4 regions of the Ferribacterium limneticum genome follow, and region 3 is predicted to be linked to each of the others. Evidence: predicted binding sites of a transcription regulator. Region 3 holds the regulator's gene; each other region holds the start of a gene.
The links. The regulator sigma-54, encoded in region 3, starts transcription at its own class of promoters, with help from an activator protein. The targets are predictions, from matches to a motif close to TGGCACGCTTNCTGCTNA.

Region 1 (7,709 bases), 990 kb from region 3:
CGACCAGAAAGCCGTGCAGCGTCGATACGCCGCTGATGCCGGTGATCGTGGCATGGCTGTAGATGACCACCGGGAGGTTGGCGTAGGGCGATGAAAAATCGTAGAACGCTTCGCGCGGTGGCGTCCGGTAAATCATGTCGATGACATCGGCGCGGCCATCCTTGACCATTTGCTGAGCCTCTGCCCAGTTGGTTGCGGTCAGGCGGACCTTGATGCCGTTCTTCTTTTCCCAGAGCTGCCAGTAGTCGACCAGATAGCCCTCGGGCTCGCCAGCCGAATTGCGGAACAGGTAAGGCGGATAATTGTCGTCGGTGACGACATGCAACACCCGGCCGGCGGTCTTGAATGCATCGGCGTCAGCAGCCTGCGCGGCTGAGCAAGTCATGCCGAGCAGGCAGGCCAGAACGAGCAGCCAGCGCGAAAAATGCAATTGCCAATCTGATGACTTCTGCATCTTTTTTCCCTGTAATTTCCATTATTCAAGCGTTGCTTGATGCTGTTTCATCCTAGCCCAAGGCAGTCCAAAGTGCACCACCCAATCGGCGGATTTTCCTTGCATCTTGCGAGAGCTTTTCCTGGCTTTGCGCGTCTAAGCTTCGGCCTGCGGTTAAGATGTCGCCGCCTTCCCGGCGAGCGCACAGGCCGCCTGACTTTGAAACGGAAAATCTGCCATGACTACAGCTCTCATCCTCTTCGCCCACGGCGCCCGCGACCCGGAATGGGCCAATCCCATGCGCCGCGTCCAGGCCGCTATCCGCCAGCGCATGACGACCGTACCGGTCGAACTGGCTTTTCTCGAATTCATGACCCCGACGCTACCGGAGCGGGCCGTCGAGCTGATCGAGGCGGGGGCCGACAAGATTGTCGTGATGCCGATGTTCGTGGCGCGCGGCGGTCATTTGAAGAAGGAAACGCCGGAGATGATGGAGACGTTGCGGGCAAAGTACCCCCAGGTGGAATTCTCGTTGGGCAATGCCATCGGCGAGCATGAACTGGTGGTTCAGGCCATGGCGACGGCTGCGCTGGAGGTGGCTGGCCTGTAGCTTGCTAGATAGAAACCATGCTTACCGTACTCGTTATTGATGAATCCCGTTCCCGTGCCGGCGAAATCTGCGCCGGGCTTGCGCTTGCCGGTTATCAAGTCGCTGCCATTCTGGCCGGCTCCGAAAACCTGACGGCTGAAGTCGAGCGCCTGCAGCCCGACGTTATCCTGATCGATACCGACAGCCCGAGCCGCGATACCCTCGAAAACCTGGCGGCCATGAACAAGGACATGCCGCGTCCGGTGGTGATCTTCACCCAGGAAGACGGCCAGGAAACCATCCGCGATGCCGTCAAGGCGGGGGTGTCGGCCTATATCGTCGATGGTCTCGATTCCAAGCGGATCAAGCCCATCGTCGAGGTGGCGCGGGCGCGTTTCGAGGATACCCAAGCCTTGCGCCGCGAACTCGATGAGATTTCGAAGAAGCTCTCCGACCGCAAACTGGTCGACAAGGCCAAGGGCGTGCTGATGAAGGCGCGCGGCCTCGACGAGGATGCGGCTTACCACGCCATGCGCAAGCTGGCCATGGAACGCGGCCAGTCGATGGCCAAAGTGGCGCGCGACGTCATCGACATGGCGCGGGTGCTGCTCTAAGGCTGTGCGGTAAATCGGCTTGCTGCACCGCAACAGTGCATGCGTTCCGGGGTGAAAATCCTGAGGCAAGACAAACCAAGTGATTGAAAACAAAGTAGTTATTAATAACTAGTACCAAATAACTAGTGCTGGCACGGCCATTGCAATAGTCCATTCAAAACGCACGGTCAAAGGCGGCCGGGCGAGAGTCGAGCGAAAGCCGATTCATGGACAAGGGCGTCCATCCGCGCTGCCGATTGGCGGTGAGGATGCGACGCCCATTTTGTTTTTCGATTTTAATAATCAAGGAGCAAGCAATGGAAGATAAAAAAGCCGTCGACGCCCGTGCAGCCAGCGTTTCGCGTCGTGAATTTGTTTCAACAGCCTTGGGAGCCTCTCTGATGGCCATGGTCCCCCCCGGCGTTCGCAGCGGTGCCTGGGCCGCTGGTTCCGACGCCCCCGAAAAGAAGGAAGTCCGTATCGGCTTCATCCCGCTCACCGACTGCGCTTCGGTCGTCATGGCCTCGGTCATGAAGTTCGATGAGAAGTACGGCATCAAGATCATCCCGACCAAGGAAGCCTCCTGGGCTTCGGTGCGCGACAAGCTGGTCAACGGCGAACTCGACGCCGCCCACGTGCTCTACGGCCTGATCTACGGCGTCCAGCTGGGCGTCGGCGGGCCGAAGAAGGACATGAACGTGTTGATGAGCCTGAATCACAATGGTCAGGCTATCACGCTGTCGAACCAGCTCAAGGACAAGGGCGCCATCGACGGTGCCGGCCTGGCCAAGCTGGTCGCCAAAAAGGAGCGTGAATACACCTTTGCCCAGACCTTCCCGACCGGCACGCACGCCATGTGGCTCTACTACTGGCTGGCCTCGCAGGGCATCAATCCGATGAAGGACGTCAAGACCATCACCGTGCCGCCCCCGCAGATGGTCGCCAACATGCGCGTCGGCAACATGGACGGCTTCTGCGTCGGCGAGCCGTGGAACAACCGCGCCATCATGGACAACATCGGCTTCACGGCAACGACGACGCAGGACATCTGGACCGATCATCCGGAAAAGGTGCTCGGGACCACCGCCGAATGGGTGCAGAAGAACCCGAACACCGCCCGCGCCGTGGTTGCCGCCATCCTTGATGCCAGCAAGTGGATCGATTCTTCCATCGCCAACAAGCAGAAAACGGCCGAAACGATCGCCAGCAAGTCTTACGTCAATACTGACACCGAGGTCATCGTCGCCCGCATGCTCGGCCGCTACCAGAATGGTCTCGGCAAGAGCTGGGATGACAAGAACTGCATGAAGTTCTTTAACGAAGGCACGGTCAATTTCCCCTACCTCAGCGACGGCATGTGGTTCCTGACCCAGCACAAGCGCTGGGGCTTGTTGAAGAGCCACCCGGACTACCTGGCTGTCGCCAAGCAGGTGAACCGCATCGACATCTACAAGCAGGGGGCGACCGCCGCCGGCGTTGCGCTGCCGAAGAGCGACATGCGCAGCCACAAGCTGATCGACGGGGTGGTGTGGGACGGCAAGGATCCGGCCAAGTACGCCGATGGTTTCAAGGTAAAGGCTTGAGACGAACCCGGCGCCGTCATTCCCGGCTTGACCGGGAATCCAGATGCCTAATCCTGGATTCCCGCTTTTGCGGGAATGACGGTTTACCCAACGCTTAGGAGAGAACCATGAGCGCACTGACGATGAATGTTGAATTCGGGGCAAAAATTCCGGTTGACCGCGCCCATAAGGAAGTCCCCTTGGGGGATGGAATTAAGGAAATCGCCGTCGTAGAAGCGGCTGTTGCTCCCGCCAAGGAAATCAAAATGGAAAAAACCGCAAGCCGGCCGGCTGTCGAGCCAGGCACGCCGTTCGCCGAGAAACTGGCCAACCTTGGCCGCGCCATCCTGCCGCCGGTGTTGGGCATGGTGGTGCTGATCGGCATCTGGTACATCGCCACCATGAAGGGGGGCAGCATTCCCGGCCCGCTGCAAACCTGGGATGCCGCCACCGTGCTGTTCGCCGACCCGTTCTACCGCAACGGCCCGAACGACCAGGGCATCGGCTGGAATGTGCTGTCCTCGCTGCAACGCGTCGGTATCGGCTTTGGTTTCGCAGCGCTGGTCGGCATTCCGCTCGGCTTCATCCTCGGCCGCTCGGCCTTCCTGTCGGCGATGATCAACCCGATCATCAGCCTGCTGCGTCCGGTTTCGCCGCTGGCCTGGCTGCCGATCGGTCTGCTGGTCTTCAAGAAAGCCGATCCGGCCGCCACCTACACCATCTTCATCTGCTCGATCTGGCCGATGATCATGAACACCGCCCAAGGCGTGCAGCGCGTACCGCAGGATTACCTGAACGTCGCCCGCGTGCTGGCGCTGTCCGAGTGGAAAGTGGTCACCAAGATCCTCTTCCCGGCCGTACTGCCCTACATGCTGACCGGTATCCGCCTGTCCATCGGCACAGCATGGCTGGTCATCGTCGCCGCCGAAATGCTGACCGGCGGCGTCGGCATCGGCTTCTGGGTGTGGGATGAGTGGAACAACCTGAAGGTCGAGCACATCATCATCGCCATCTTCGTCATCGGCATCGTCGGCCTGATACTCGAACAGGCGCTGATCCTGCTGGCCAAGAAGCTGACCAAAGAATCGTCTTAAGGAGTGCAGATCATGGAAAAATTCGTCCAAATCGAGCGTGTCGGCCAGACCTTCGACACCAAGAAGGGCAAGTTCGTCGCCCTGCGCGACATCGACCTGACCATCAAGCAGGGGGAGTTCATCGCACTGATCGGCCACTCCGGTTGCGGCAAATCGACCTTGCTCAACCTGATCGCCGGCCTGACCAAGCCAACCACCGGCGTGCTGCTCTGCGACGGTCGTGAAATCGCCGGCCCAGGTCCGGAACGGGCGGTGGTTTTCCAGAACCACAGCCTGCTGCCCTGGCTGACCTGTTTCGAGAACGTCTATCTCGCCGTCGAACGCGTGTTTGGCGAGAAGGAGGGCAAGGCCAAATTGAAGGAGCGCACCGCCGCCGCCATCAACCTGGTCGGACTCGATCACGCCAGCGCCAAGTATCCGCACGAAATCTCCGGCGGCATGAAGCAGCGCGTCGGCATCGCCCGCGCCTTGTCGATGCAGCCCAAGGTCTTGCTGATGGACGAGCCTTTCGGCGCGCTGGATGCCCTGACCCGGGCCAAACTGCAGGACGAACTGATGAAAATTTGCGAGGCGACCAAGGCGACGACCGTCATGGTCACCCACGATGTGGACGAGGCCGTGCTGCTCTCGGACAAGATCGTGATGATGACCAACGGCCCGGCGGCGACCATCGGCGAAGTGCTGCAGGTCAATCTGCCGCGCCCGCGCGATCGCCTGACGCTGGCCCATGATCCGGCCTATATCGATTACCGCGCTGCGGTGCTCGAATTCCTTTACGAAAAGCAGGCGCATGTCGAAAAGATAGCGGCCTGATCCCGCGCTAATCTCCACCATCGTCGCTGCCCTCCTGTCAGCGATTTTTGCCCGCCAGCGCAATCTGGCGGGCATTTTTCTTGATGCAGGTCCTTTGCATTTCCGGGGGGGCGCGGCTAAGGTTCAAGGTTTCGTCATGGAATGACCTGGATGTTGGCCTTCTCCGGCAAACTCTCGCACAAAATCATTGGCATGCTGGTCGTCTTCTTCCTTGTCGCGACCTCGGCCATTGGTCTGACCCTGCTCATTTCCTGGCAGCTGGAAGGGGTTGCTGCGGCGATCAACGACGCCGGTAGCCAGCGCATGCGGACTTACCGCATCGGCCACCTGATGGCCCGGGGGCTGGAAGCCAGGGCGCAGGAGCCGACGGTCGGTGCCGCGCTGGAGGAAGAGCTCAAGCACTTCGACAAGGTGCTGCGCGATTTGCAACTGGGTGACCCGATACGCCCCCTGTCGCCGCCGCGCAATTACGAAGTTCAGGATCGCCTGTCCGATGTCGGCAAGGCCTGGCAGGCCAAGGTTCGCCCCCTGGTGTCGCGCTATCTGGCCGGCGCTCGGGCCGAACGGGAAAATGCGGCGGATGGCTTTGCTGCCGAGATCGAACCCTTCGTCAGCAACATCAACGAACTGGTGCTGGCCATGGAGCGCAGCTACGCCTACGACACCAACCTGCTGCGCAGCGTCCAGGTGGCGCTGGTCTTTCTGGCCATCCTGGGCACGGTGCTCCTGATCCGCTATTTCAGCCGCCTGGTGATTCGTCCGGTGGGCGTTTTGCACGCCGGCATGCAAAGGATGACCGGCAACGATCTGACGGTGCGTGTGCCAGTCGCCAGCGACGACGAACTGGGCGGGCTGGCGGCAGGCTTCAACCAGATGGCCGAGCATCTGGAGACGGCCTACGGCACGCTGGAGCACCGCGTCGAAGCAGAAACCCGCCGCCTGGCGCAGCGCAATCGGGAATTGGGGATTCTCTATGAGATGACCTCACTCCTGAGCGAGCCGGCGCCGCTGGAGGCCCTGTGCGAGGACTTTCTCGACCGCATCAAGACGAAGCTGGGTGCGGACGCCGGCGCCGTGCGCCTGTATCTGCCGCAGACTGAAAAACTGTACCTGATGACCCACGATGGTCTGTCTGATGAGTTTGTCGCCAACGAGGGCGAGATCAATTGCGGCGATTGCCTCTGCGGGGACGTCTTCCAGAGCTCCCGGCCGGCCGCCTTTGCCACGATCAATCCGCCCGAGAGCATGCGGCTACGGACCTGTATCCGCGAAGGCTTCGCCACCGCAACGGCTTTCAGCATCCTGTGCGACAAGCAGCGTCTGGGCGTCTATAACCTCTATTTCCGCCAGCCGCAGGCCTTGTCAGAGCAGGAAATGCATCTGCTCGAAACGCTGGGGCATCACCTTGGCGTGGCCATCGAGAATCAGCGCCTCAAATCCCGCGAGAAGGAACTGGCGGTTTCCGAAGAACGCAACCTGCTGGCGCAGGAATTGCACGATTCGATTGCTCAGGGCCTGGCCTTTCTCAATATCCAGGTGCAACTGCTGCAGGATTCGCTGCGCAAGGGCAGAGCCGAGGAGGCCATGCAAACGGCTGGCCAGTTGCGCGAGGGCGTGCAGGAAAGTTATGACGATGTCCGCGAGCTGCTGGTTCATTTTCGGACCCGCGTGCATCAATCCGACCTCGATTCAGCCATCAATGCAGCGCTGGAAAAGTTCGAGGGGCAGACCGGCATCAAGACCGAGTTCGACCGCCTTGGGCCGACCGTGCCGATGCCGCCGACCGACGAAATCCAGGTCATGCACATCGTCCAGGAATCGCTGTCCAATATCCGCAAGCACGCCAAGGCAAGCCATGTGCGGGTGGTGGTCAATCAGGACATGGCGCAGAGCCGGATCACCATTCAGGATGACGGGGTCGGCTTCGATCCGCAGAACGACCCCAATTGCCAGTCGGACCGCCACGTCGGCCTGCAGATCATGCGTGAACGGGCACACCGCATCGGGGGCGAATGTCGGATAACATCCAAACCGGGCGAGGGGGCTTGTGTCACCCTCAACCTGCCGAAAGAAAATAGGGAGACCGTCTGAAATGAGCGAAAAAATCCGGGTATTGCTGGTCGATGATCACACCTTGTTTCGCAGTGGCATCAAGTCGCTGCTGCAGCGCAACGAGGACTTCGAAGTGGTGGGTGAGGCCGGCGACGGGCTGGAGGGGATCAAGCGTGTCCGCTCGCTGAAGCCCGATGTGGCCCTGCTCGACCTGCACATGCCCGGTGTTTCCGGGCTGGAGGCCGTCAAAGTGATCGCCGAGGAAATGCCGGAAGTCCGCGTCCTGATGCTCACCGTCTCGGAGGATGCGCAGGATCTGATGGATGCCTTGCGGGCCGGCGCCAGCGGCTACCTGCTGAAGAACATCGAAACCGACACGCTGATCGATGCCATTCGGCGGGCAGCGCAGGGCGAGTCGATCGTTTCGCAGCAAATGACGGCAAAACTGATTCAGGGTGTCCGCAACCCGCCGCGGAACGAAGCAGCGGCCACCGAACGGGACCGCTTCTCGCCGCGCGAGCGCGACATCCTGGCCTCACTGGCGCTGGGCGAGAGCAACAAGGAAATCGCCCG
Region 2 (7,709 bases), 960 kb from region 3:
TACAGGCAATCCAGACTGCCTTGATTTCACCGGTTTTCAACGCCTTGAACAGGTCGACCGCCGACTTTCCCGGATTGGCCGGAACGAAGGGCACACCCCAGAAACAGGCCATCTCGGCCCGATGCACCGGGTTGGCCAGATCACGATGGGCCGACAGCAGGTTGGACAAGCCGCCGACTTCACGCCCACCCATGGCATTTGGCTGCCCGGTCAGGGAGAACGGTCCAGCGCCCGGCTTGCCGATCTGGCCGGTGGCGAGATGCAAATGAATGATTCCCGCATTGTTGTGCGTGCCGTGCGCTGACTGGTTCAGCCCTTGGCAGTAGAGCGAAAGCGAAGCGCCGCTTTGGCCGAACCAGCGCGCTGCCTTGATGATATCGCCAGCCGGTATGCCGCAGAGCTCGGCCGCCTTCTCCGGCGTGTAATTTTTGACGATTGCTGCCAGCGCCTCGAAGCCACTGGTGTGCGCCTCGACATAGGCCCGGTCCACCAGGTCTTCATTGATCAGGACATGCAGCATGCCGTTGAACAGTGCAATGTCGCTGCCTGGCTTTATCGGCAAGTGAAGATCAGCGATCTCGGCGGTTTCCGAACGCCGCGGGTCGGCAACCATGATCTTCAGATGCGGGTTGGCCGCCTTGGCATCTTCGATGTAGCGAAAAACAATCGGGTGAGCAACGGCGGGGTTGGCGCCGCTGATGAAGATCACCTTGGCCTGAAGGATGTCTGCGTAACTGCAGGGAGGTGCATCGGCCCCCAGCGTCTGCTTGTAGCCAGCCACCGCCGACGACATGCAAAGACGCGAATTGGTATCGACGTTATTGGTGCCGATCAGCCCTTTGGCCAGCTTGTTGAAGACGTAATAGTCTTCGGTCATCAATTGGCCGGAAATGTAAAAGGCCACCGAGTCAGGACCGTGTTCCCGAATGGTGGTGGCAAAGCGCTCCGCCGCTTCGTCAAGCGCCACTTCCCAACTGAGTCGCTGCCCGGCTTGGCCACGGACAGCGCGCTTTTCCGGAAACTGCAGACGATAGGTCGGAGCCATCGTCTGGTTAAGGGTCGCACCCTTGGTGCACAAGCGCCCACGATTGGCCGGATGTTCAGGGTCACCACGCAAGCCGGTGACAACCCCATTCTCGGTCTCGATCAGTACGCCACAGCCGACGCCACAGTAACAACAGGTAGATTTAACTTCAGTTCGCATGATTTTCCTTCCGGCATGCCATCAGCAACAGCCATGCCACCTATAAAAATCATGGACTTGTACAAAAAAAAGGGATATCCCCCGACGGAATATCCCCTTTCTGGTGCATCGACTGCGGCAGGCGTCCCTATTTGATGCGTTGCAACTTGGGACGCCCTCCTTCTGGGCGTGGCGGCTCAGTTGGTGGCTCATCAGAGACCACATCGGATTCGACTGCCTCAACGAAGGTCTCGTCGGCCATCGCTTCTTCGCCATCAACCTCGAAGGCCATTCCGGCGCCATTTTCTCGTGCGTAAATGGCAGAAATGCGCTCGATCGGCACCGACAGTTCGCGCGCCACCCCGCCGAAGCGAGCCTGGAACTCGACATAATCGTTCCCGATCTGCAACTTGTTGGTCGCTGTCGGGCCCAGATTCAGGACGATCTGACCTTCTCGAACGAACTCGCGCGGGACGCGAGTCCGCTCATCGACTTCGACTGCGATATGCGGCGTAAACCCGTTATCGCAGCACCACTCCCACAGGGCGCGCAGCAAATAAGGCTTGGTAGACGGAAGCTCCATGCTTACTTGCGCATTGCCTTTTCGGACGGTGTCAGCGCATCGATGAACCCTTGACGGCTAAAGATGCGTTCGGCGTACTTCATCAGCGGGGCAGCAGCCTTGCCGAGGTCGATACCGTAATGGTCCAGACGCCACAGCAACGGAGCAATGGCCACGTCGAGCATGGAAAACTCATCGCCCAGCATGAACTTCTGCTTGTTGAAAATCGGCACGATCTCGGTCAAACGAGCCTTGATTTCCTGACGCGCCTTGTCGGCGGTCTTGCCGTTCTTCTCGATCACTTCCATGAACGAGAAGATTTCGCGTTCCATGCCAACCAGCAACTGGCGAGCGCGGGCGCGCATGATCGGGTCGGCCGGCATCAGTTGCGGATGCGGAAAACGCTCGTCGATGTATTCGTTGATGATGTTCGGCTCGAACAAGACAAGATCACGCTCGACCAGCACCGGCACCCGATTGTGCGGATTGATCGCCGCCATCTCTTCCGGCTTGTTGAACATGTCGACATCGATCACCTGGAAGTCCATGCCCTTTTCGAACAGGACAATGCGGCAGCGATGGCTAAAGGGGCAAGTAGTACCCGAGTAGAGGTTCATCATTTGTGGTAACCCTCAAAATGAGATTCGGCACCGGGGGCTGGCCGAAGCCAAACCCGCGATGCCGTTAGCTAATCCGCGAAGGATCAGTGAATGTCTTTCCAGTATTCCTTCTTCAGTGCGTAAGCAACAACGAAGAGGACTGCCAGGAAGGCCAGAACGAAGAAGCCCAACGTCCGACGGAACTCCTGCTGCGGCTCGCCCATCCAGACCATGAAGCCGACCAGATCGGAAACCGACTTGTCGAATTCAGCCGGTGCCATCGTGCCCGGGACAGCCAGTTCCAGCTTGTGCGTTTCGTGATTCAGCACTTGCTGGCCTTGCAGACCGTACAGGACGTGCGGCATGCCAACGTTTTCGAACACCACGTTGTTCCAGCCGGTCGGACGGTTTTCGTCACGATAGAAGGAACGCAGGTAGGTGTAGAGCCAGTCAGCACCAGCCGCGGCATTGCCGGCTTCGCCACGGGCACGGGCAACGATGGTCAGGTCCGGCGGGGTAGCGCCAAACCACAGCTTCTGCTCGTCGGAACGCGCGGCAACCCGCATCAGTTCACCGATCTTGTCGGACGTGAACATCAGGTTTTCCTTGACCTGCTGCTCGGTCAAACCCAAGTCCAGCAGGTTCTTGTAGCGCAGGTAAGAAGCACCGTGGCAGTTCAGGCAGTAATTGACGAACAGCTTGGCGCCGTTCTGCAATGCAGCCTTGTCGCTAACGGAGCCCGGCCACTTGTCGATGTGGGCCGTGCTGCCGCTGGCGAATGCCATGATCGGCGCGAAGAGCAATGCGATAAGGAATTTTTTCATTTTAGGCATCCTCTCACTTGAACGTCACACGGTCGGGAACCGGCTTGAACTTGTCCATCCGGGACCACCAGGGCATAGCAAGGAAGAATCCGAAGTAGAACACCGAACAAATCTGCGATATCAGCTCGCCCATCGGAGACGGAGACAACGTGCCCAGATAACCGAGGATGAAGAAGCAGATGACGAAGATGGTCAGCAGGGTCTTGTAGATAGGGCCACGGTAGCGGATCGACTTGACCGGGCTACGATCCAGCCACGGCAGGAACGCAAAGATCACAACCGAAGCGCCCATGGCGACCACACCCCAGAACTTGGCATCGAGGCCGAACAGCGGGTAGGTCACAGCACGCAGGATCGAGTAGAACGGCGTGAAGTACCAAACCGGTGCAATGTGCGGCGGCGTCTTCAACGGGTCAGCCGGGTAGAAATTCGGCGTTTCCAGGAAGTAACCACCACCTTCCGGTGCCCAGAACATCACTGCCGAGAAGACCATCAGGAAGACGATCACGCCGACGATATCCTTGACCGTGTAGTACGGGTGGAACGGGATGCCGTCACGCGGAATGCCGTTCTCGTCCTTGTTGGCCTTGATTTCGACGCCATCCGGATTGTTCGACCCTGTTTCGTGCAGTGCCAGAACGTGCGCAGCAACCAGGCCGATCAGGACAAGCGGGAAGGCAATCACGTGGAAGGAGAAGAAGCGGTTCAGCGTCGCATCACCAACCACGAAGTCACCACGGATGATCAGGGAGAGATCGCCACCAATGAGCGGAATCGCGGAGAACAGATTGACGATAACCTGTGCGCCCCAGTACGACATCTGGCCCCAAGGCAGCAGATAGCCGAAGAAAGCTTCACCCATCAGGCACAGGAAGATGCCTACGCCGAACAGCCAGGTCAACTCGCGCGGCTTGCGATAGGAACCGTAAAGCAGGCCACGGAACATGTGCAGGTAAACCACGATGAAGAAGGCCGAAGCACCGGTAGAGTGCATGTAGCGAATCAGCCAGCCCCCCGGCACATCACGCATGATGTATTCAACGGAAGCGAAGGCAACCGGCACGCCATTGGCGTTCAGCGCTGCATCCGGCTTGTAGTGCATGACCAAGAAGATACCGGTGACGATCTGAATGACCAGAACCAGCAACGCCAGTGAGCCGAAGAAATACCAGAAATTGAAGTTCTTCGGGGCGTAGTACTCAGACAGGTGGCCCTTCCACATGGCAGTCGCCGGGAAGCGGGCATCGACCCACTCCAGCGCGTTACCAGCCAGCGAGCCATCGGACTTGTATTTTTCGAAATTGCCAGCAGCCATTTCTTATGCTCCCTTCTTGTCTTCGCCGATCAGAATACGGGTATCGGCGAGATACACGTGCGGCGGTACTTCAAGGTTGGTCGGGGCAGGCTTCGACTTGTAAACGCGACCAGCAAAGTCGAAGGTCGAACCATGACAGGGACAGAGGAAGCCGCCCAGCCAATCCGCAGTCATGCCTTCTTCTGCACCCTTCTTGAACTTCTGCGAAGGAGAGCAACCGAGGTGAGTACAGATGCCAACCACGACCATGATTTCCGGCTTGACAGAACGCGTATCGTTCTTGGCATACGCTGGCTGTTGATCCTTTTCCGACTTCGGATCAGCCACTGCATCGGCCAGCTTGGGCAGCGTATCCAGCATGTCTTTGGTACGATTGATAATCCAGACCGGCTTGCCCCGCCACTCGACGGTCATCATCTGACCCGGCTCAAGCTTGCTGATATCGACTTCGACCGGAGCGCCTGCCGCCTTGGCTCGCTCGGATGGAAGCAAGCTGGAGACGAACGGCACGAGAGCGGCAACTGCGCCCGCCCCGCCCACGGCTGCGGTCGCAACGACCAGACGCCGCCGTCCGCAGTCCATTTTTCCTTGATTGCTCATAACGCTGACCCCTAATGGAATTAGATGGGATAAAAATTAAACGCTAAATTATACTTCATCGGAACCGTCGATAAAAGTCGCTGTCACCCACCGCAGATCTTGCGTTCGCGTAATGCCTGCGCCAATGTGCCGCTATCGACATACTCAAGCTCTCCACCAACCGGCACGCCGCGCGCAATTCGCGTCACTGCCACCCCCTTGGGTTTAAGCATGGCAGTGATGTAATGGGCGGTCGCCTCACCTTCGTTGGTGTAGTTTGTCGCCAAAACAACCTCTTTAACGACGCCATCGAGAACGCGGCTCATCAAACGATCCAACCCCAGATCCTTGGGGCCGACACCATCCAGCGGCGAAATCTTGCCCATCAGAACGTAATACAGCCCTTGATAAGTCAAGGTTTGCTCCATCATGTTCATGTCAACAGGGGTTTCAACAACGCAAAGGAGAGTGGGATCCCGTCGCGGAGAAGCGCAACGCTCACAAACGTCAGCTTCGGTAAAGGTATTGCATCGCTGGCAGTGCCTGATGGCCTGCAATGCATGCAAGACCGCATCGCCCAGACGCTGAGCCCCTGGGCGGTCACGCTGCAACAAGTGATAAGCCATGCGCTGAGCTGATTTTGGCCCGATTCCGGGCAAACACCTCAGCGCTTCGATCAAAGACTCCAGACCCGAAGGATTCACCGGCTCAGAACGGCAGCTTGAAGCCGGGAGGCAAGTTGAGTCCAGAGGTAAAGCCAGACATCTTATCCTTGCTCAGCGCCTCACCACGACGCACGGCATCATTCAAGGCCGCTGCGATGAGATCTTCCAGCATTTCGCGATCATCCATCACGGATGGATCTATGTTGACCCGACGCACTTCATGCGCACACGTCATCAGAACCTTGACCATTCCAGCCCCGGCGACACCTTCGACTTCGATCTGGGCCAGTTGATCCTGAGCCTTTTTCATATTTTCCTGCATCGCCTGCGCCTGTTTCATCAGGCCAGCCAAGCCACCCTTCATCATATTTATTTCTCCGTTAGCCGATTGGTTTTATGGAAGACTCAACGATGGACGCATCAAAACATTCAATAACGTCCCGTACAAACGTATCCTGGGCGATTGCATTCACCGCCCGCTCCTGCTGCTCTTGTCGCTGGCGACCAACAGTCTCTGCCGGGGTAACTGTTTCGTTCTGTGCCAGTTCAATGCGCACCTGTAGCGAACGACCAAAAAATTCACGCAAGGCTTGCTGTAATTTATCTGGATTAGGCTTCATTTGCAGATGCCCCTGCGCAGGGGACAAACGAAGCAAACACTGATTCTGACTGAGTTGCCTCAGCTCACAGTTCTGAGCCAACTCCCGAGCCAAGCCTGACAGAGCTAGCGATGAAACAATCTGATGCCAATCCATCTCCCCGCTAGCCACGGGCGCAGATTTCGGAACAACGGCCGGCACAGAAATCGGTTCGGCCCGCGCCGGCAAAACTGGAGCAGCACTGATCGCCTTGGGCATGGTGCCAGCAACACGAGCGCGAGGGAGTGCCGCACCAACAACATCAGCCACACTACTAGGGCGAAAGGCAAACAACCGGAGTAGCGTCATGACAAAGCCAGCATACTCGTCGGGAGCTGCAGCCAGTTCGGCACGACCAACATTGACAATCTGATACGCCAACTGAACATATTCCGGTGAAAACGCACCAGCCAGTGCCGTCAAACGGACTTTTTCTGGTTCATCCTCATCGATTGTACCTGGCACCCACTGCACAATCTGAAGACGCGTCAGCAGCGCACCCAACTCCTGCAATGCAGCCGAAAATGAAAGACTTCGAACACCAAGATCTGCTGCCACCTGTAATAATGCCGCCGGATCAGCCCCCCGAAGAGCCTCAAGAATCGCGAAAAGATAATCCTGATCCACCGTACCAAGCATGCTGCGAACCTGAGCCTCCTCAACCTTCCCGGCTCCGTGCGCTATTGCCTGATCCAGGAGCGATAGCGCATCCCGCATACTGCCTGTTGCCGAACGAGCGACCAAGGCAAGCGCCGGCTGGTCAAATGGAATCCCTTCAGCTTGGAGAATTTGAGCCAGATGCCCCGTTATCGCCACCGCCGGCATCTGCTTCAGATTGAATTGCAAACAGCGGGACAAAACCGTGACAGGAATTTTTTGCGGATCCGTCGTTGCAAGAATGAACTTCACATGCTCTGGCGGCTCTTCAAGCGTTTTCAACATGGCATTGAAAGCAGAGTTCGAAAGCATGTGCACTTCGTCGATCACATAGACCTTGAAGCGCCCTCGAGTTGGCGCATAAACAGCATTCTCGAGCAATTGGCGCATTTCATCGACGCGGGTATTCGTCGCAGCATCGACCTCAAGCAGGTCAACAAAACGACCGCTATCGATTTCCTGACAAGCTGAACAGGTACCGCACGGTGTTGCCGTGATACCTGTTTCACAATTCAATGACTTGGCGAGAATCCGGGCCAAGGTGGTTTTTCCAACGCCACGAGTACCGGTGAAAAGATAGGCATGATGCAGACGCTGCTCAGAAAGTGCATGCGTCAAGGCACGAACAACATGTTCCTGCCCTACCAGCGTAGAAAAATTGCGCGGCCGCCACTTGCGCGCAAGAAC
Region 3 (7,709 bases):
ACGCCGGTCGACGAAGGCGATATCGCCTTCGATGCGCCGGAGATGCCGATCAGCGGCATGATTCCGATAAGCCAGAACGCATAATGCGCTTCATGAGCGACTCATCATATAATAAAAGTTCGATACAATCTTAAATCTCCAAATCAGGTTGCCGGCAGCCCATGAGCTCCACCCAACGCAAATTGATCGTCATGTTCGCCGACGTCTCCGGCAGCACTGCTTTATTCGAGCGGCTGGGCGACAAGGAGGCAATGCACGCAGTGGAGCGTTGCCTGAAGCGCATGAAGCGCTCGATCGATGGTTACAAAGGCAGAACCATCCAGATCGTCGGTGACGAGTTGCTGGCCGCCTTTGAATCGGCCGAAGAAGCCTGCCAGGCAGCGATCGACATGCAGCAGCGCATTGCGGACCTGCCGCCGGTTTCCGGACTCAAGCTGACCATCCGCATCGGCTTGCACAGCGGTTTGGTCACCGAAAGTGGCGAAAAACTGAATGGTCCCGCTGTAGCTACGGCAGCACGAATCGCCGGCATTGCCCGTCGTGACCAGATTTTGTGTAGTTCGGTTTTGGTCGATGAACTCCCGCAGCCGGGCGTCATTACCACCGATGCCATGCCGGATCTGGGTACCGTCAACGAAAATACAATCGCGCTCCCGTTATTCCAGATTCACTGGCCCAGCTACCAAGGTGGCGGCTCCTACCCGCACTCCACTTTTGGGCCAAGCAGCCTGTTGCCGGTCGAACGCCTGTGCGTCCGCCATCATGGCAAGGCTTTCCTGGTCGATGAAAAAACACCGGTGCTGACCATTGGCCGTGACCTCAACTGCAAACTGATCGTTGATGACCGCAAAGCCTCGCGCCAGCATGCCCGCATTGAAAGGCGGGGTGATGGCTTTTACCTGGTCGACTCAAGCACGAATGGCACTTTCATCGCCCTATCAGGCCGTCAGGAAGTGATGGTCCGCCGTCACGAGCTGCAGCTGGATGGCAGGGGCCGCATCAGTTTCGGAAACTCGGGCAACGACCCGGCCGCCGAGATCGCCGAGTTCGAGCAGCTGTAAACGGAATTCGGCCATCCGCAGATGGCCGAAACGACTCAATCCAGGTGGATTACTTGGCGGCAGCGTCAGCCGTGCACTTCTTCATGAAGCTGTTCTTGGCAGCGCCGGCCAGCTTCTTTTCCTTGGCGGTGGCGGCACAGGCAGCGTTTTCCGCTGGTGCTGCATCAGCCGTACACTTCTTCATGAAGCTGTTCTTGGCTGCACCAGCCAGTTTCTTCTCGGCTGCACGGGCAGCGCAATCGTCAGCGGCGTAAACGGCGGTGGCAGAGAATGTGACGAGCAGCAGAGCGATCAGTTTCTTCATTGAATGTCCCCTTGGTTGAATGAAATACGCCAACGTACTATCAGCCATTCATGCATCATCGTCAAGCATCATGCGCTGCTGACGATCCATGAAATCCTGGAGGCTATCGATGCCGCGCAACTGTAGGATGGTATTGCGGACAGCAGCCTCCAGCAGTACCGCCAGGTTCCGCCCGGCAGCCACCGGAATGACGACTTTGCGGACCGGAACGCCCAGCACTTCCTGCGTTTGGGCATCGAGCGGCAGCCTTGGCGCATCCGCCGCCGTCGCGGTTTTCTGCAAATGCACGATCAACTTGAGCTTCATTTTCCGGCGTGATGCAGTCTCACCGAAAATGGTCCGGATATTGAGCAAACCGAGGCCACGCACTTCAAGAAAATCGCGCAGCATTCCCGGGCAGCGACCTTCGATGGTCGTCGGCGCAATCCGGGCCATCTCGACCACATCATCGGCCACCAGGCCGTGGCCCCGCGAGATCAGCTCCAGTGCGAGTTCGGACTTGCCGACCCCCGAATCACCGGTGATCAGCACACCCATGCCAAGAACGTCCATGAAGACGCCGTGCAGGCTGACCGTATCGGCGAGACGCGCCGAAAGGTAGATTCGCAGCAGGTCAATTACGGCCGAACAGGGTTTTGGCGAGAAGATCAGGGGCGTCGAAGACTGCAGGCAGGTTTCCTCCACCAGGGGAGGTGGCGTCAGCCCATCGGCGACAATGACGGCCGGTGGCTGCGCGCCGAGCAAGTCGGAGAGCATCTGGGCAAACCGGCGCTCGCCAATGCGCATCGCCCATTCATACTCTGCCAAGCCAAGGACCTGCAGGCGTTCGGGGTGAATGATGTTGATATGGCCGACCAGATCAGCACCGTAGTTGTTTGACCCCTTGATTTCGATTCGGCGGTCGGACTGTTGGCCGATATGCCAGTTCAGCAGCAGCTTGTCGCGATTGTCCTCATAGAGCTGAACAAGGTTGACGTGGCGCACGAACGTGGCTCAGGCCTGGAAAAGTGTTACGACGGCCGCGGGATCAGAGGCAGCCTGCAGTTTTTCACGGAAGGCACGATCGGAAAAACGCTGGGCCAGTTCCGAGAGAATCTGCAGGTGTTCTTCGGTAGCCTGCTCGGGAACGAGCAGCACAAAAAGAAGATCGACCGGGCGGCCATCGGGTGAATCAAATGGCACCGGGTTCGCCAGGCGCATAAAGGCGCCGACAGCCTGTTTGAGGCCTTTGATCCGGCCATGGGGAATGGCAACCCCCTGACCCAGCCCGGTAGAGCCCAGTTTTTCACGTGCGAAAAGGCTGTCAAATATGATTGAGCGCGCCAATCCGAGTCGGGTTTCGAAAAGCATGCCAGCCTGTTCGAAAACCCGTTTTTTGCTGCCCGCTTCAAGATTGAGCAATACCTGATCAGCGGTCAGAAGATTGATAAGAGGGTTCATAGGGGTGGGTAGTAAAGCGAGGCCGCAGCAGTGCTGCGGCCGGTCGGCGCTTATTCGTCAGCGGCAATCAGTCCGGGCTTGTCACCGCGATGGTGATCCTGAACCTTTTGCTTGTATTTCTGAACCTGACGGTCCAGCTTGTCGAACAGAGCATCGATGGCGGCGTAAAGGTCGTCACCGGATTCTTCGGCATGCATGTCCTTGCCAGGCACGTGCACAGTCACTTCCGCTTTCTGCTTCAGCTTTTCGACGGACAGAACGACGTTAACGCCGGTTACCTTGTCGAAATGACGGATCACGGGATCCAGCTTGTTCTCGACGTATTCGCGCAGGGCGGGGGTAACTTCGATATGGTGACCACTAATCTGCAGATTCACTTTTTTCTCCTCTCTCTACAGGGTCTTGCGTAAATTGACCGGGGGGATATTGAGCGACTCGCGGTATTTGGCAACCGTCCGTCGGGCAACTACGATTCCCTGTTGGCCTAGTATTTCGGATAATTGGCTATCCGACAAGGGCTTCTTGCCATCCTCGGCAGCGATCAACTGCTTGATCAATGCCCGGATGGCCGTGGCAGAACAGGCACCACCGGTATCGGTGGCGACATGGCTGCCAAAGAAGTATTTCAGTTCGAAGATACCGCGTGGTGTCGCCATGTATTTCTGGCTGGTCACCCGCGATACGGTCGACTCGTGCAGGCCGAGAATATCGGCAATTTCACGCAAGACCAGCGGCCGCATGGCTACTTCGCCATGTTCGAAGAACTGGCGCTGGCGGTCGACGATGGTCTGCGTGACACGGTGTATGGTTTCAAAGCGCTGCTGGACATTCTTGATCAGCCAGCGCGCTTCCTGCAATTGCGTGGACAGGTTGCCGTTGCCGCGCCGCTGCTTGGCGAGAATCTCGGCATACAGGCGGTTGATGCGCAGTCGCGGATAGGCGTCGGGATTGATGTAGGCAGTCCATTTGCCCTTCAGCTTTTTCACGATCACGTCCGGCGTGATGTAGCGCGCTTCAATCTGGGCATAGCCGGCCGCCGGCCGCGGGTTGAGGCTGGTGATCAGGCTGTGCGCGGCCTTCAAGGCCTCGTCATCGCAGCCGGTCAGGCGACGAATCTTGGCGAAATCGCGGGCAGCCAGCAGTTCGAGATGCTTGTCGACAATGGAGAGAGCCAGCGTTCGCTCCGCACTCTCCGGCAAGACCTTGAGCTGCAGGGTCAGACACTCCTGCAGACTGCGGGCGCCAATGCCGATCGGGTCGAAATTCTGGATATGGCGCAAGGCGATTTCCAGCTCTTCGATTTCAATTTCGTACTCCGGCGGCAGGGTTTCCCACAGTTCGACCAGCGTCGCCGAGAGATAACCATCGTCGTCGAGCGCTTCGATCAGGAAGCGCACCAGACTGCGGTCGCGCTCCGACACCTGGGTCATGCCCAGCTGCCAGCCTAGATGGTCGCGCAGACTGACGTTGGCGGCATGGATGTCGCGGGAATCGCTATCGTCGTCCTCGTCGCGCCCGGCGCCGGTGAAGGTACCGGCATCGGAAGACCAGCGATCATCGTCCACTTCGGATGGGGCTGACGGAACATCCTGCTCGCGCTCTTCGCGGGCATCCCGTTCTTCCCGCTCAACCTTCTGCTCGCGTTCGCCTTCGCTGCTTTGCGGCGCATCGAACTGCTGGGCGGATGAGAAACTCTCGCCAGCGTGCTCGTCTTCACGTTCCAGCATTGGGTTTTCGAGCAGGTAACGCTCGATTTCCTGCTGCATCTCGACAGTCGACAACTGAAGAAGCTTGATCGACTGCTGGAGCTGAGGGGTCAGCGCCAGATGCTGGGATAGTTTTAGCTGGAGGGCAGGCTTCATCGGATAGTGTCGGGTCGGGTCTGTCGGTCAGAGCCTGAAATGCTCGCCGAGATAAACCTTCCGTACGCTTTCATTATCAACGATTTCGGCCGGACGTCCAGCGGCCAGTACGTTTCCGGCGTTGATGATGTAGGCGTGATCGCAGATGCCGAGGGTTTCACGGACGTTGTGGTCGGTAATCAGCACGCCGATGCCCCGCTCCTTGAGGAAGCGAATGATCTTCTGGATTTCGAGTACGGCGATCGGATCAACGCCGGCAAACGGCTCGTCAAGCAGGATGAATCGCGGGTTGGTAGCCAGCGCCCGGGCAATTTCAACCCGCCGGCGCTCGCCACCAGACAATGCCGAGGCATTGACGTGGCGAACATGCCCGACATGCAGTTCATTGAGCAGGCCTTCCAGACGGTCGTTCAACTCAGCTTCAGGGAGCTTGAGCAGTTCGAGGACAGCGCGGATATTTTCCTCGACGTTGAGCTTGCGGAAAACCGAGGCTTCCTGCGGCAGGTAGGACAAGCCGAGCCGAGCCCGGCTGTGCATGGGCAGGTGGGTCAGACGGTTGTCGTCAATGTAGACCTCGCCGCCATCGGCCGCCACCAGGCCAACGATCATATAGAAACAGGTCGTCTTGCCGGCACCGTTCGGGCCGAGCAAACCGACGACCTCGCCGGATTTGACCTCAAAGGAAACGTCTTCGACGACGGTCCGCGTCTTGTAGCGTTTCTTCAGGTTGTTGGCCGAGAGTTTGGCGACTAGGGTATTCATTGATCGACTCCGCGCATCACCCGGCGAATCGCATCACCGGAAAAACCGCGATATTGCAGGAAACGCATCTGCTTGGCACGTTCTTCGGCAGATTCTGGGAGGTGGCCAAATTTTTTGGCCCAAATGGCCCGGCAACGGTCGGTCTCGTCGCCTGCCTCCGGCAGGGCGGCGGCGATGTCGTCATCGCCGACTCCTTTTTGCCGAAGTTCCTGCTTCAGGCGGGCGTTGCCGTAGCGACCGGCCCGCGCCACGACGCGCTGGGCGGCGTAGCGGTGATCGGAAAGCAGGCGCTCGGCCTGCAGGGTGTCGAGCACGCCGTCGAGTTCTTCTTCGAACTCGGCGTGTGCCGCGAGCTTGGCCTTCAACTCGGCCCGGCAATAATCTCGCCGGGTCAGGAGTTGCAGGGCGCGCACGCGCAGGTCAGGCATCCGCAGCCTTGGCCGCCTTGACCGGCTTGATCACGTTGGTGCTGGCAGCCTCGCGGATCGCCGCTTCGATTTCCTGGGCAATTTCCGGGTTGGCGCGCAGGAATTCGCGAGCGTTGTCCTTGCCCTGGCCAATCTTTTCGCCCTTGTAGGCGTACCAGGCGCCGGATTTGTCGACCAGCTTGTGGGCGACGCCCATTTCGACGATTTCGCCATGGCGGGAAATGCCTTCGCCGTAGAGGATGTCGAAGATGGCTTCGCGGAAGGGCGGGGCGACCTTGTTCTTGACCACCTTGACCTTGGTTTCGCTGCCGATGACTTCGTCGCCCTTCTTGATTGCGCCGATGCGGCGGATGTCGAGGCGAACCGAAGCGTAGAACTTGAGTGCATTGCCGCCGGTGGTCGTTTCCGGCGAGCCGAACATGACGCCGATCTTCATGCGGATCTGGTTGATGAAGATGACCAGCGTGTTGGTCTTCTTGATGTTGGCGGTCAGCTTGCGCAGGGCCTGGCTCATCAGGCGGGCGTGCAGGCCGACCATCTGGTCGCCCATTTCGCCTTCGATTTCGGCGCGCGGGGTGAGGGCGGCGACCGAGTCGACGACGATGATGTCGACCGAGCCGGAACGGACCAGCATGTCGGCGATTTCGAGGGCCTGCTCGCCGGTGTCCGGCTGCGAGATCAGCAGGTCGCCGACATTGACGCCGAGCTTCTGGGCGTATTGCGGATCGAGCGCGTGTTCGGCGTCGATGAAGGCCGCCGTGCCGCCCAGCTTCTGCATTTCGGCCACGACCTGCAGGCAGAGCGTGGTCTTGCCGGAGGATTCCGGACCATAGATTTCAACGACGCGACCGCGCGGCAGGCCGCCAACGCCAAGCGCAATGTCCAGACCGAGCGAACCGGTAGACACGACCTGAATGCCTTCGTCGATTTCGGCATCGCCCATCTTCATGATGGAGCCTTTGCCGAATTGCTTTTCGATCTGTTGCAGCGCTGCGGCGAGCGCTTTTGCCTTGTTGTCGTCCATGGTGTTACCTCGAAAATTTGAGCGGATTATGGCACAGGGGCCAAAGATGGAATAGAAATTGCAGGAATCGTTTTGTTTCGCCAGGCGACGAACGCGGTATATTTCTCGCCGAGCTGAATTCAGAATTACTGTGTATAAATACAGTACATTGTTCCACCTTTTCTTGGCAAGAAAATTCTTCATGCTGATCAGATGCTTATCCATTTTTGCCCTGTTTTTCGCGTCGACCGTGGCAATCGCTGAGCCGGCCCCCTGGTACTGGTGGGTCAGCCAGCTGGACGGCACGCGGGTCTGCAACCAGACACCGCTCGGCGAGGGCTGGACCTGGGAACCGACCCCCTTCAAGGACGCTCGCTGCCGCGTTCGGCTCTGAACGTGGCGATCGCCTATCTGCCGCCGCCGGCCGATGCGTCGGCGGTCATTTTTGCCGATGAATGGCTGATCGTTGCCGATAAACCGGCCGAACTGCTCTCGGTGCCCGGTCGCGGCGAGGGCATGGACGATTGCCTGGCAAGCCGTGTCCAGCACGAGTACCCGGATGCACTCAGCGTCCATCGGCTCGACATGTCCACTTCCGGCTTGCTGGTACTGGCCCGGGGCAAGGACATGCACCGCCAGTTGTCGCGCCTGTTTCAGGACCGGCTGGTCAGCAAGTGCTATGTTGCCGTCGTCGACGGTCAACTGGCCGATGAAAGTGGCGAGGTGGACCTGCCGCTGATTTGCGACTGGCCGAACCGGCCGCGACAAATGGTCGATTTCGCCATCGGCAAGCCGTCGCTGACCCGCTTTCGCGTCGTCAGCCGCGACATTGCGGCCAATACCACGCGC
Region 4 (7,709 bases), 1.8 Mb from region 3:
CAACTCGGCCATGCGGCTGCTGCGGAAGATAACGCCGGCCATCCAGGCATCGTCTGCCTCGGCAGTCACTGGTGGCAGTTCGCCGACATGCGGCGTTGGTGCCGATAGCTGCAGGGCGCGATCAATCTTTTCGAGCAGGATCTGGCTGTCGAAAGGCTTGGTCAGGTAGCCAAAGACACCACGGGAGGTGGCATCGACGGCATCAGGAATATTGCCGTGCGCCGTGAGCAGAATGACCGGCAAGGTCGGCCGCGTGCGCCGGATTTCCTCGAACAATGCCAGACCATCGAGACCGGGCAGACGAACATCGCTGACAACGAGCCGCGGCGGATCGACTGCGATCTGGGCGAGCGCCTGTTCGGCCGAGCCGACCGCAGATACCCGGAACCCCCTCGCCCGCAGGCGCATAGTCAGCAAGCGGAGGATGTCCTCATCGTCATCGACCACCAGCACATGGGCGCCGACCGCCTTTGCCGGCGCCGCGATCATCGCTTGACTCCTTCGGGGCGTGTCGTCCGTGAGCGTGGGGTCAGTGTCCGTTCGATATCGGCCAGGCTGTCGAGTTTTTCCTGGAGTTCGGTGGCCTTGCGCTGGCTTTCTTTCATTTGCTGCCCCTGCTTGTCGAGCTGGCTTTCCAGCCTGGCGCGCTCGATGTAGTTGTCGGAAAGCAAGCGGGCCAGCGGATGGAATGGTGTCGCCGCCGGATCGCTGGACTTGAGCACGTTGTCGAGCAGGGCGAGTGCCTTGCCCAGATCCTGCTGCACACGCGGGTGGCCAAGCCACATCGCCATCCTGACCTGCGTATAGGGTGTCTGCGGCACGGCATTGAGCACCATGCGCTCACGGCCAAGTTCCGCTGCCGTCATTTTGTTCAGGCCGTGGTTGTAAATCAGGGCCGCTTCCGGCGTCGTTTCATCAACGCGGACCGGCTTTTTGACAACCGGCGCACTCGTACAGCCGGCAATCGCCAAGGCTAGCGAACAAATCGCAACCAGCTTGAGGAAAGATATTTTGCTATTACTGCTCATCAGGTATTTCCACACAAAAATGGGCGCCCGCAGCCTGCGGGAGAAGATAGACCGCACCGCCCATGGCTCGGACGAGTTCGCGCACGATGGACAGGCCGACACCGCTGCCCTGGCGTGGCGCAGGAGCCTCGCGCTGGCCCTGAACGAAGGGATCGAAGATCCGCTGCCGGTCTTCATCGGCAATGCCCGGCCCCTGGTCGATGCATTCAAAGCGCCAGAGGCCCTCGGCATGCGAAGCCACCAGACGGACCTCGCCACCTTCCGGACTGAAATCGATGGCGTTCGACAACAGATTGTCGAGGACGACCGTCATTTTCTCGGCATCGAGCATGGCCTGCTCTTCAGGAGCCTCGACAACGATATTCAACTGCCGTGACTGGCTGTGCAGTTCGCGGCGCTGCGCCACCGAGGCCAGCAACTTGCGCGGCCTGACCGGGGCGATCTGCAGGCGACGTGCCTCGAAGGCTGCCGCGTTAAGGGTCAGGAGGCTTTCAATCTGCTCCTGCAGGCCACGCACATTGTGCTGAAGGATCTCGACCACTTCACGCTGTCCGGAAGCCAGAGGCCCCGGAACTTCTTCACGGAGCAACGAAATGCCCTCCTTCAAGGCAGTCAAAGGAGTTTTCAGCTCATGTGACACGTGGCGCAAGGCCCGCTCGCGATCGGATTCCAGCTCGGCCAGGCGTTGCCGCAACCAGTCGAGCCGTTTGCCCAGTTGCCGCAAGTCGGCCGGACCGCCGACCTTGACCGCTTCGTCAAAGCGACTGGCGCCAAGCCGGATGATCGCCTGTTCGAGATGGCGCACCGGGCGCACCAGCCACCAGCCTATGGCCAGCGCCACCAGCAATGCCCCAAGCAAGGCCAAGCCGATCCGCCCGCCAAGACGAAGCCGATTGACTTCAAGTTCGTCCAGCGATTTGCGGTTCTGCGCCTCGATCCAGCGCTGCCCACCCTGCTTCAGCAAGTCGTTCAATTCGGCCATGCGGGCCAGCAGCGGAATGATCTCGGCCTGCGGGATGTTTTGTTCCAGGCCACTGCGCAACGCCTCGGCGACCATGCGCCAACCGCCCAACAAAGGAAGCAGCGGTTCGGCGGCCATGCCATCGAGCCGATCGACCACCGCCAGCGATTGCGTCAGATGTTCGTCGAAGCGTTGGCGAAATACCGGGTTATCCAGCACCAGATACTGGCGCGCGCTACGTTCGATATCGACCGTACGCTCCCCCAATTCCTGAATGGCGGCCGTCAACTGAATGGCCTGCTCACTTCCACGGCGACTTTGCTCAACCAGCTGCTCGACCACCAGCCAGCTTTGCACGGCGGCGCCGCCAAGCAGCAAAACGATCAGTGCAAAGCCAAGCAGCATGCCCTGGCGAAAGGAAATTCGATTCATTTGCGTACTGATTTGGAAACTCCCAGTGTAAACCGCATCGATCATTCCCCTAATTGAACGAGGCATCGCGAACGAGTCAGAAACGCCCTGTCCTGCAATAAATTATCGATAAGAAACAGACAATTACAGTTTTGTCGCATTTTGACGACAGCTATTTCTTATAGCCTAGTCACGTTTCCGGGTAATGCCAAATAAACCTGTCGCCATTTCACGACAGCAGGGCCATTCATTTCAATATACAAGTTTAAATAATTTTTATAACTTATTGTTTATATTAAATTTTTGTTTCATGGCACGCTTATCGCAATAGCTCCCGGGACACCAAATCATCGCAAACCTCAAAACGGGAGTTTTCATGTTCAACAAACCCAGCATCACAAACCGCAATGACAGCATCACCCGCAAGGAGGTCAATAGCATCCTCGGCTCAAGCGCAGCCAGCCTGAAACCGGTCACCGAATCACCTGCCCCGGCAGCAACGCCAACCCCCCCTGAAAAACCGGAGACCACCACCGCCTCCGAAAACGTCATGGGTGCCCGCCTGATCGTCGGCCCCGACGTCAAGCTGAAGGGTGCCGAGATTCTCGATTGCGACACCCTGGTCGTCGAAGGTCGCGTCGAAGCCACCATGGACAGCCGGGTAATCCGTATTGCCGATAAGGGCTCGTTTTCCGGCAAGGTCAGCATCGACATCGCGGAAATTCATGGCAGCTTCGACGGCGAACTGACCGCACGCTCCCAGTTGATCATTCACGCCACCGGCCGGGTCAGCGGCAAGATTCGCTATGGCAAGCTGGTCATCGACGAAGGCGGTGAATTGTGTGGCGACATCAACGCACTTTCTGCCGAAAAGCCAGGCCAGTTCTACCATCGGGACGAACCGGCAATCGCCCTCAGCGCCGTTGCTGGTTGATTACATTTTAGGCAGACCATAAAATGCAATCCATGCATCATGTAGTACCTCCGAAATTTCCTCCCCCGCAAGGTCACTTGGGCGCCCATTTATTGCCTGACATAAGTGGCTTGGGTAATGGCACGTGCGCAGATTCCGGTTCGCAGGAACTGATGATCGCCCCGGCAGTGACCTATCAGCAGCATCGTGCCTGCGGCGCTCTGGTTCGCCGCATGTACTCCTGGCGCGGTTACCGACTTTCTCCGCCCCGCCATCAGCTTGACGATCCAAACCACGTCACGCTCGGCGCCTGGCTGGATCGTGAACTGGTCGCGACCCTGACCGCTTCGCGTGACTCGGGCTCCGGACTACTGGCCGATGCGCTCTACGCTCAGGAAATGTCCAGGCTGCGCAAACCAGCCAAGGTGATCTGCGAAGTGACTCGATTGGCGGTTGATCTTGATTGCCACGACCCGGAATTGATGCAGTCACTCTTCAAGGCCGCCTATCAGTACGCCAGGGCTGTTTTTGGCGGGACCGATGTCGTCATCGAAGTCAATCCCCGCCACGCCGGCTATTACCGTCGGCAGCTTGGCTTTACCCAGGTCGGAACACTCCGTACCTGCCCACGCGTCGAGGCACCTGCCATCCTGCTGCATCGCACGCTCGGCAACCTTCACTTCTAGTTTTTCACTTTACCCAAACAAACAATGGCCAGCCCCCGGTATCCGGGAGGCTGGTCATTTGCATTGAAGCCCCGTAGACTTCGCGCATCGAAAAAACTCACTCATAAAGACAGGCAAGCGAATGGCTCAATATGTAATGTCGATGCTGCGCGTCAGCAAGATCGTCCCGCCCAAGCGTCAGATCATCAAGGATATTTCCCTCTCCTTCTTCCCCGGCGCCAAGATCGGCCTGCTCGGCCTGAACGGCTCGGGCAAGTCCACCGTCCTGAAGATCATGGCCGGCGTAGACAAGGAATACGACGGCGAAGTGCAACACCTGGCCGGCGTTTCCATCGGCTACCTGCCGCAGGAACCGCAACTCGACCCGGCCAAGACCGTGCGCGAGGAAGTTGAATCGGCGCTCGGCGAAGTGATGCAGGCCCAGGCCAAGCTGGATGAGGTCTATGCCGCCTACGCCGACCCGGAAGCCGATTTCGACAAGCTGGCTGAAGAACAGGCCCGCCTGGAGGCGATCATCGCTACCGCCGGCTCCGACACCGAAGCCCAGATGGAACTGGCCGCCGACGCGCTGCGCCTGCCGCCCTGGGATGCCGTGATCGGCGTGCTATCCGGCGGTGAAAAGCGCCGTGTCGCGCTGTGCAAGCTGCTGCTCGCCAAGCCCGACATGCTGCTGCTCGACGAACCGACCAACCACCTCGATGCCGAATCGGTCGAATGGCTCGAACAGTTCCTCGTCCGCTTCCCGGGCACCGTCGTCGCCGTCACCCACGACCGCTACTTCCTCGACAACGCAGCCGAGTGGATTCTCGAACTCGACCGTGGCCACGGCATTCCGTACAAGGGCAATTACTCTTCCTGGCTGGAGCAGAAGGAAGCCCGCCTGGAAACGGAAAACAAGCAGATCGACGCCCACATGAAGGCGATGAAGCAGGAACTGGAGTGGGTTCGTTCCAATCCGAAGGCGCGTCAGGCCAAGTCGAAATCCCGCCTGGCTCGTTTCGAGGAACTGTCCAGCCAGGAATACCAGAAGCGCAATGAAACGCAGGAAATCTTCATTCCGGTCGGCGAGCGACTGGGCGACAAGGTCATCGAGTTCAACGGCGTCACCAAGACCTTTGGCGACAAGTTGCTGATGGACAACGTCAGCTTCAACATTCCGGCTGGCGCCATCGTCGGCATCATCGGTCCGAACGGTGCCGGTAAATCGACGCTGTTCAAGATGATTACCGGCCAGCAACAACCGGACTCCGGCGAAGTCATCGTCGGCCCGACAGTCAAGATGGCTTACGTCGATCAGTCGCGCGACTGCCTGGATGGCACGAAGACCGTTTTCGAAGAGCTGGCTCAGGGCAGCGACATCCTGCAAATCGGCAAGTTCGAGATGCCGTCGCGCGCCTACATCGGCCGCTTCAACTTCAAGGGCGCCGACCAGGGCAAGCAGGTCGGCAACCTCTCCGGCGGCGAACGCGGTCGCCTGCACCTGGCCAAGACCCTAATGGCCGGCGGCAATGTGCTGCTGCTTGACGAACCGTCCAACGACCTCGACGTCGAAACCCTGCGTGCGCTGGAAGATGCGCTGCTCGAATTCGCTGGCTGCGCGATGGTTATCTCGCACGATCGCTGGTTCCTCGACCGAATCTGTACGCACATCCTGGCCGCCGAAGGCGATTCGCAGTGGAACTTCTTCACCGGCAACTATCAAGAATACGAGGAAGACAAGCGCCGTCGCCTGGGCGAAGAAGGCGCCAAGCCGAAGCGGATTCGCTACAAGCCGATTACCCGCTGATTCCGGGCTGGCACCGCAACGAATCATTGCGGAGCCCCAATGCAAAACGGGCGCCATTTCGGCGCCCGTTCTTCTTTCGTGCCCCGCCAATGCGAGGCTCAAAACCGGTGTATGTGGATTTTAGTGCTTCAGGCTGGCTGAGAAAACCGCCTTGCTCTTTTCGGAAAACTGGAATTCGTTGAACGCACGGTCGATCTCGGCTTCATTGCGGCCTTCGGAATGATCTTCAAAGCAGATTCCGATGGTCTTGCCGTTGGCGGCCAGGGTCTGGAAGGCGAAACGCCACCGTTGTGCTTCAGCCAAACGCTCGCGCAGTTCGACTTCGTTGGAAATTGTAATACCGGCTTTCTTCAGGGAATCCAGAAACTGCTCGAAGGATTCATTGCTCAGACTGCCCATTTCTCACTCTCCGTAGGTTTGCGGTGTTTGATCACCATGAGCCTAATAACGACCCGACTTTGATTCGGTTGACACAATTTCAATAGAACTTTGAATGCGATAATTGCGCCCCATGAAGACGCCAAAACCACCTGCCGCCATCCCGGAAATCCGCCCCGGCCAGTCCCTTGAATTACTCAAGGAACTACACATCCTGACCCGCGATGGAAAGCTCAATCAGGACACGCGGCGCAAGCTCAAGCAGGTCTATCACCTCTATCAATTCATCGAACCACTGCTGGATGGCGCCGAGACCTTGGTCGACCACGGGGCCGGCAAGTCCTACCTCGGTTTCATCCTCTACGATCTCTATTTCAAGGAACGTGCCAGCGGCGAGATCGTCGGCATCGAAACCCGCGCCGAACTGGTTGAAAAATCCTGCGAACTGGCCGCCCGGCTTGGCTTTCCGCGGATGCGCTTCATGGCCTGCACGGTCGAGGATTCGCTGTCGTCCAGCGAACTGCCGGAGACCGTCGATGTCGTCACCGCACTACACGCCTGCAACACAGCCACCGACGACGCCATCCGTTTCGCCCTGACCCGCAACGCCCGCCATATCGTCCTCGTCCCTTGCTGTCAGGCCGAAGTGGCCGCCAGCATGCGCGCCAAAAAGAATGAATCGCTGGGCAAGACACCGTTGTCAGAACTTTGGCGACACCCGATCCACACTCGCGAACTGGGCAGCCACCTGACCAACGTGCTGCGCTGCCTGCTGCTCGAGTCGCATGGCTACGACGTCACCGTCACCGAACTGGTCGGCTGGGAACATTCGATGAAAAACGAACTAATCATCGCCAGCAAGCGCGGCAACCCGCGCAAGAATGCCCGCGAACGGGCCGAAGCCATCCTGCGCGAGTTCAATATCGAAGAACTTGCCCCGCGTTTCACGTACTAAGGCGCCATGACTCGAATTCAACACCCTCTCGAACTCCTTGCGCCGGCCAAAAACGCCGATTTCGGCATTGAGGCCATCAAGCACGGGGCCGATGCCGTCTATATCGGTGGCCCGACTTTTGGCGCCCGTTACGGCGCCGGCAACAGCGTCGCCGAAATCCGACGCTTGTGCGATTTTGCCCACCGTTACCGGGCAAAAGTCTTCGTTGCGCTGAACACCATCCTGCACGACGACGAACTGGAAGGCGCCCGCCTACTGGCCTGGGAACTCTACGAAGCCGGCACCGATGCGCTGATCATCCAGGACATGGGGCTGCTCGAACTTGACCTGCCGCCGATCCAGTTGCATGCCAGTACGCAGACTGACAACCGGAATCCGGCCAAGGTGAAGTTCCTTGAAAAGGCCGGTTTTTCGCAAGTGGTCCTGGCCCGCGAAATGTCGATTCAGGAAGTCCAGGCTGTCGCCGACGAAACCACCCTCGCCCTCGAATACTTTGTGCATGGCGCGCTGTGCGTCGCCTTCAGCGGCCAGTGCTACATCAGCCAGGCCCACACCGGGCGCAGCGCCAATCGCGGCGAATGCTCGCAGGCC

Region 1: the regulator sigma-54 is predicted to act here: its motif matches at 1,766-1,783, upstream of KI617_RS15220 (CmpA/NrtA family ABC transporter substrate-binding protein).
Region 2: the regulator sigma-54 is predicted to act here: its motif matches at 1,226-1,243, upstream of KI617_RS15305 (nitrate reductase).
Region 4: the regulator sigma-54 is predicted to act here: its motif matches at 2,712-2,729, upstream of KI617_RS11440 (bactofilin family protein).

Annotation. Positions count from the first base shown of each region.
Region 1 covers NZ_CP075191.1:3,165,132-3,172,840, reverse strand. The annotation lists gene KI617_RS15235 (response regulator) at 1-454, opposite strand, end outside; gene KI617_RS15230 (sirohydrochlorin chelatase) at 672-1,043, shown strand; gene KI617_RS15225 (ANTAR domain-containing response regulator) at 1,061-1,636, shown strand; gene KI617_RS15220 (CmpA/NrtA family ABC transporter substrate-binding protein) at 1,933-3,198, shown strand; gene ntrB (nitrate ABC transporter permease) at 3,306-4,271, shown strand; gene KI617_RS15210 (ABC transporter ATP-binding protein) at 4,284-5,084, shown strand; gene KI617_RS15205 (type IV pili methyl-accepting chemotaxis transducer N-terminal domain-containing protein) at 5,226-7,175, shown strand; gene KI617_RS15200 (response regulator) at 7,177-7,709, shown strand, end outside.
Region 2 covers NZ_CP075191.1:3,191,097-3,198,805, forward strand. The annotation lists gene KI617_RS15305 (nitrate reductase) at 1-1,204, opposite strand, end outside; gene KI617_RS15310 (ClpXP protease specificity-enhancing factor) at 1,332-1,766, opposite strand; gene KI617_RS15315 (glutathione S-transferase N-terminal domain-containing protein) at 1,769-2,365, opposite strand; gene KI617_RS15320 (cytochrome c1) at 2,449-3,168, opposite strand; gene KI617_RS15325 (cytochrome b) at 3,182-4,483, opposite strand; gene petA (ubiquinol-cytochrome c reductase iron-sulfur subunit) at 4,487-5,083, opposite strand; gene recR (recombination mediator RecR) at 5,167-5,766, opposite strand; gene KI617_RS15340 (YbaB/EbfC family nucleoid-associated protein) at 5,771-6,094, opposite strand; gene dnaX (DNA polymerase III subunit gamma/tau) at 6,108-7,709, opposite strand, start outside.
Region 3 covers NZ_CP075191.1:4,154,649-4,162,357, forward strand. The annotation lists gene ttcA (tRNA 2-thiocytidine(32) synthetase TtcA) at 1-84, shown strand, start outside; gene KI617_RS19975 (adenylate/guanylate cyclase domain-containing protein) at 162-1,061, shown strand; gene KI617_RS19980 (hypothetical protein) at 1,111-1,365, opposite strand; gene hprK (HPr(Ser) kinase/phosphatase) at 1,414-2,349, opposite strand; gene ptsN (PTS IIA-like nitrogen regulatory protein PtsN) at 2,359-2,805, opposite strand; gene hpf (ribosome hibernation-promoting factor, HPF/YfiA family) at 2,856-3,182, opposite strand; gene KI617_RS20000 (RNA polymerase factor sigma-54) at 3,198-4,667, opposite strand; gene lptB (LPS export ABC transporter ATP-binding protein) at 4,695-5,429, opposite strand; gene recX (recombination regulator RecX) at 5,426-5,857, opposite strand; gene recA (recombinase RecA) at 5,850-6,881, opposite strand; gene KI617_RS20020 (hypothetical protein) at 7,063-7,254, shown strand; gene KI617_RS20025 (RluA family pseudouridine synthase) at 7,257-7,709, shown strand, end outside.
Region 4 covers NZ_CP075191.1:2,395,470-2,403,178, forward strand. The annotation lists gene KI617_RS11425 (sigma 54-interacting transcriptional regulator) at 1-489, opposite strand, end outside; gene KI617_RS11430 (permease) at 486-1,028, opposite strand; gene KI617_RS11435 (sensor histidine kinase) at 1,018-2,421, opposite strand; gene KI617_RS11440 (bactofilin family protein) at 2,777-3,334, shown strand; gene KI617_RS11445 (N-acyl amino acid synthase FeeM domain-containing protein) at 3,487-3,999, shown strand; gene ettA (energy-dependent translational throttle protein EttA) at 4,121-5,785, shown strand; gene KI617_RS11455 (hypothetical protein) at 5,906-6,184, opposite strand; gene KI617_RS11460 (class I SAM-dependent methyltransferase) at 6,297-7,118, shown strand; gene KI617_RS11465 (peptidase U32 family protein) at 7,125-7,709, shown strand, end outside.